2 regions of the Ruminiclostridium josui JCM 17888 genome follow, and region 1 is predicted to be linked to the other one. Evidence: a T-box and tRNA genes for the amino acid it is inferred to sense, from the RefSeq annotation. Region 1 holds a T-box; the other holds one or more tRNA genes.
What was found. The T-box of region 1 lies ahead of alaS (alanine--tRNA ligase). A T-box ahead of a tRNA ligase gene usually reads a tRNA of that ligase, here a tRNA-Ala.
Positions count from the first base shown of each region.

Region 2: it encodes a tRNA-Ala, which carries the amino acid that the T-box ahead of alaS (alanine--tRNA ligase) is inferred to sense. The anticodon was not compared.

Region 1 is NZ_JAGE01000001.1:260,589-263,056, forward strand. Features, by position in the region: gene alaS (alanine--tRNA ligase) at 1-1,241, opposite strand, end outside; T-box leader at 1,315-1,529, opposite strand; gene K412_RS0101295 (HAD family hydrolase) at 1,581-2,246, opposite strand; gene argJ (bifunctional glutamate N-acetyltransferase/amino-acid acetyltransferase ArgJ) at 2,437-2,468, shown strand, end outside.
Region 2 is NZ_JAGE01000002.1:614,464-616,931, forward strand. Features, by position in the region: gene K412_RS0119005 (radical SAM protein) at 1-108, opposite strand, end outside; gene K412_RS22970 (hypothetical protein) at 345-473, opposite strand; gene K412_RS0119020 (SH3 domain-containing protein) at 735-1,229, shown strand; tRNA gene K412_RS0119030 (tRNA-Ala) at 1,547-1,621, opposite strand; gene K412_RS0119035 (thiamine diphosphokinase) at 1,820-2,455, opposite strand.

The DNA.
Region 1 (2,468 bases):
CCCAGACCGTTTTCTTCTGCAATTTCCCTGGTCAAATCAAGTGGGAATCCATAGGTATCATGGAGTTTGAATACCATTTCACCTGGTATTACTTCCTGCTTTTTTGCTTTTATTTCATCTATGAATTCATTGAGAATAACTATTCCCTGATCAACAGTTGCTTCAAATCTTTCTTCCTCTATTTTTATAACCTTTTTAATATACTCAGCCTTTTCAGCAAGCTCAGGATAAGCTTCCTTAGACTCATTTATTACAACCATAGCTACATCATAAAGGAAGGGCTTGTTTATTCCTAAAAGTCTGCCATGTCTTGCAGCTCTTCTCAATAGCCTTCTTAAAACATAGCCTCTGCCTTCATTGGACGGCAAAACTCCATCACAAACCATCATTGTTGTACTTCTAATGTGGTCTGTGACTACACGTATGGATATATCTGTTTTCTCAGACTTTTTATATTCAACTCCTGCTGTTTTACATATATAATCCAGTATATTCCACACAGTATCCACCTCAAAGAGGTTGTCAACATCCTGTGAAATACATGCAAGTCTTTCAAGGCCCATTCCAGTATCAATATTAGGATGAGCAAGTCTTGTATAGTTACCTTGTTCATCTCTGTTAAACTGTGTAAAAACGTTGTTCCAGAATTCTACGTAACGGTCACATTCACAACCTACCTTGCAGTCAGGGCTTCCACAGCCTTTTTCAGGCCCTCTGTCAAAGTATATTTCCGAACAAGGACCGCAAGGGCCTGTACCATGCTCCCAAAAGTTGTCCTTTTTGCCCATTCGAACAATTCTCTCAGCAGGCAAACCTACAACCTTATGCCATATATCAAAAGCTTCGTCATCGTCCTCATAAATTGTTACCCATAACCTGTCAACAGGCATTTTAAGGTCTTCAGTTACAAATTCCCATGCCCATGGAATAGCTTCGTTTTTAAAGTAATCTCCAAATGAAAAATTACCCAGCATTTCGAAATAAGTACCATGGCGGGCTGTTTTTCCTACATTTTCTATATCAGGTGTTCTTATGCACTTTTGACAAGTTGTTACTCTTTTTCTAGGAGGCTCTTCTTGTCCTGTAAAAAATGGTTTCAACGGTGCCATTCCTGAGTTAATAAGCAAGAGGCTAGGGTCATTTCTAGGAACTAAAGATGCACTGGGAAGCCTTAAATGTCCTTTACTTTCAAAAAACTTTAGATAACGTTCTCTTAATTCATTCAATCCTAGTTTTTGCATTTATGTTCGTCCTTTCAAATATATTGGTCTTAAATTTAAAAAGTTTTTTCAATAAAAAACTCCCATCCCCAAATAAAGGGACGAGAGATATCTCACGCGGTACCACCCTAATTCCCCCAAACGGGGGCTCTTAGTCAATCCACAATAACGCCGTGGGTACGTCCATCCTTTTTACCGGACAGAAGCTCCGGAAACTGCTTCGTAAAATGCTCTGCAAGAACTCGCACCAACCGTTCTCTCTCTTTAGTCAGAAAACATAAAACTACTTCTTCCCTTCATTGCCATTCTTGATAAAATTATATACAATCTTATATTCCAGTGTCAAGGATTGCAGTAAAATTAATCCTTGTTAGTGCCGGTTATAAAGTCTACCAGTTCAGTAGGCGAAGACAGCAATATCTTTCCGCCGCATGCTATTAATTCCTCTTGCTCCCGGAATCCCCATAATACACCTGCTGCCAGCATGCCTGCCCTGTTAGCCGACTCCATATCACCGCCTGAATCTCCAACATATATTGTCTTACTCGGTGCAACTCCCAAACTTTCAGCCGCTTCTGTCAGTGAAGCCGGATCCGGCTTACGTGGTATTCCATCTCTCTCACCAAAGACTACGTCAAAATACTCACATCCAAATAACTTTTCAACAATTTCATTTGTGGGTTTGTGAGGTTTGTTTGAGCAAACTCCCATTTTTACCCCTGCTTTTTTTAGATTATCCAACATCTCATGTATTCCATCATAAGCTCTTGTTTTATTTACATAATTTTTGTTGTATATTATACGATAATCCTGGAGTATCATATCAACGACGCTATCATCTGTTCCGCTGGGTGCAGCGTTTTTTATCAGGTTCCGTACTCCGTTTCCTACAAACTTTTTATATGAATCCGTGGGGTGAGTTTTGAATCCGTATTTATTTAAGACCTCATTGGCACTGTCAGCCAAATCTTCCAGTGAGTTTATAAGTGTTCCGTCCAAATCAAACAATATAGCTTTGTATTCCATTTTTCTCCTCCGATAAAATTGCATAGATTAGCGGCAGGACTATTATAGCACAACATTCTCAATTTAAAATGATTATATACCAAATTTAATTGATTCATTCTGCATAATTATGTATAATCAACTTAAAATAAAGATGTTATTATTTGTATTTAAATTTAAATAGAGCCTTAATAGGCACATGGAGGTTCACATGAATATTATTGATGGTGGTGTTACTGCTCC
Region 2 (2,468 bases), on a different contig from region 1:
AGAGCTAGTCCTAAACAACTTTGCTAATGGTTTTTCCCCTTTATTCAAGCTGTTAAAGTACTGTATGTATTTATAAACTTCTTGTGAAATATGTTCCTTTACATTCACTGATATTTCCCTCCATCCTCGTATATGTAAATTTATTACTTTAATGCTAATATACAGCATTACATATCTTTTTGTCAACGAAGTACTTACTTTTGTCTCCAATGTTTTACAGCTCACTACACTGTGGCTATTGGTTTCAAACATATATTCAAATTATTCAAATAAATAAAACTATTAGCAAAGACTCGCATGAAAGGCTTTGTTCCAATGCGAGTCTTTGATCTCATTTAAATAATCTAAAACATACCTGCACCATTACTTGCATCTTGAACTAATACACTCCCAACACAAGTACAACTACAGGGCAAATTAGCCTGTGTTTTAAATGTAGAAACATCTCTTTCAACTGGATTTATTAATTTCATGCTCATCCTCCTTTCTCATTTAATTTATGTAAATGCTACCGGTAACCAAAATTATTAGGGAATTAATAAGCCTCAATTTGATTAATGTGCTTTAATATTTTTACTACATTTATAGCAAGAGGAATTGCCATGTCGTTTAATCTATTTTGAATTAAATTGCCTTTATTGTATTTTGCATTTGCAAATTCAATCATTTGACATTTTTCATCACAGATGCTAATATTTTGCAGAGGGAAATTGTCATATTTAGGAGGATAAATTATGAAGAATTTATCAAAATTTAAGGTATTTTTATCTGTAATATGTATTTGCTTTTTAGCAATTCCCCAAGTAGCAACTGCTGCTAACGTTACTTATAGAGTTGTCTTAACGGATCCTGGATACAATTTAAATGTTAGAGAGAAACCGAATACATCATCAAAAGTGGTCGGTAAGCTACCACCTGGAGAAGTTGTATCAATTTCTAAAACTAGTGGAGATTGGGGCTATATATATGATGGCCGGATTTGTGATGGCTGGATTAACTTAAAATATACTGCTGTTGGGGTTAAACGTGTCTCAGGCAGTCGGAAAACTACTGATAACCTAAATTTAAGAGAAGGTCCTGGGACAAATTACTCTAGGATGTATACTATACCAAAAGGTTCTACAGTAGAGATTTGGTATACATATAAAGATTGGACTTATGTCTTTAATTCTAGTGGAAATTTAGAATGGATTTGTGGATGGGTAAATAGTAGTTATTTAAAAAAATAGGTACTTAATCAAACAAGTGTCTGCTCCCTCCAGACGCTTATTTGATTTTGCTATTATTGAAGCATACTCAGTTGCTTCTTCTAACAATTGATCACACAATTCTTTTCCTTCTTTGGTTACACATATTTTCAGTATCCCAATTTTCCTCCATTCCGCTTGTATTTACTGGTTTAACTCCATAGCCCATGATTTTTAATCTGTAAATGAGTTTTGTAAATATTGCTTGCCAAACAGAATAATCTTTTTTCAGTAATGCATATAATCAAGTATCCGATTTATTAAAATAAAAAACCACAAGACTTTGGCCTTGTAGTTTTTGGTGGAGATAGAGGGACTTGAACCCTCGACTTCAACACTGCCAGTGTTGCACTCTCCCACTGAGTTATACCCCCATCTATATGGAAAGCCTAGTATTTATACGACTTTCCAATTCTATAAAAATTTTGTGATTATCTTTTTCTTTTGGGGATGCACACCGGATTGCTTGCGCTCCCATCTGGGCTAATGCCCCACGCTAATTACGTGCTCAATCAAATATTAACATGTTTTTTTACTATTGGCAACCACATTTTTACTATACAATTGGCATATTAATCACTTGACAGACATGCAAGCAAAATTCCGCTTCCGATGGTAATTTTAGCGGTTTCTTCCTCAAATTCATTACTAATTCCCCATGAAGTGCCTAAAGTCATTGTTGCGTTAACAAGTGGATATTTCAACCCACTTGTACTTACCTCCGTAACCTTTTCTGTTATAGGAATCAAGGAGAGTTTTCGGCCCTCTTTTTTACTAAGGCAGAAACTTGAATTAAACATATATATTTCGTTATTTTCGTCTACAATAGAGCCTCTGAGACCAATATCTAGCATTTTTTTCAGAAGCATAATATTTGCAAAGGAATGATCAATTCGTGTACCCAAAGCCCCTATTAATACCACCTCGTGGGCTCCCAATTCCAATGCCTTTTCAATAGCAAGCTCGGAATCAGTCATGTCTTTCTCCACAGGGAATTTTGATACATTTATGCCTCTATTTACATAATAATTCAAATCCTGAGAATTTGCAGAATCAAAGTCACCAATAAGAATATCAGGGTTAACCCCCATTTCCCTTAGGTGGCCGGCCCCTCCATCTACAGAAATTATATAATCTGATGCCAGTATGTATTTTTTTATTTTGTCATAATTACTGATTGAGCCATTACAAACACAAACAACTTTCATTTTACCTCCGGCC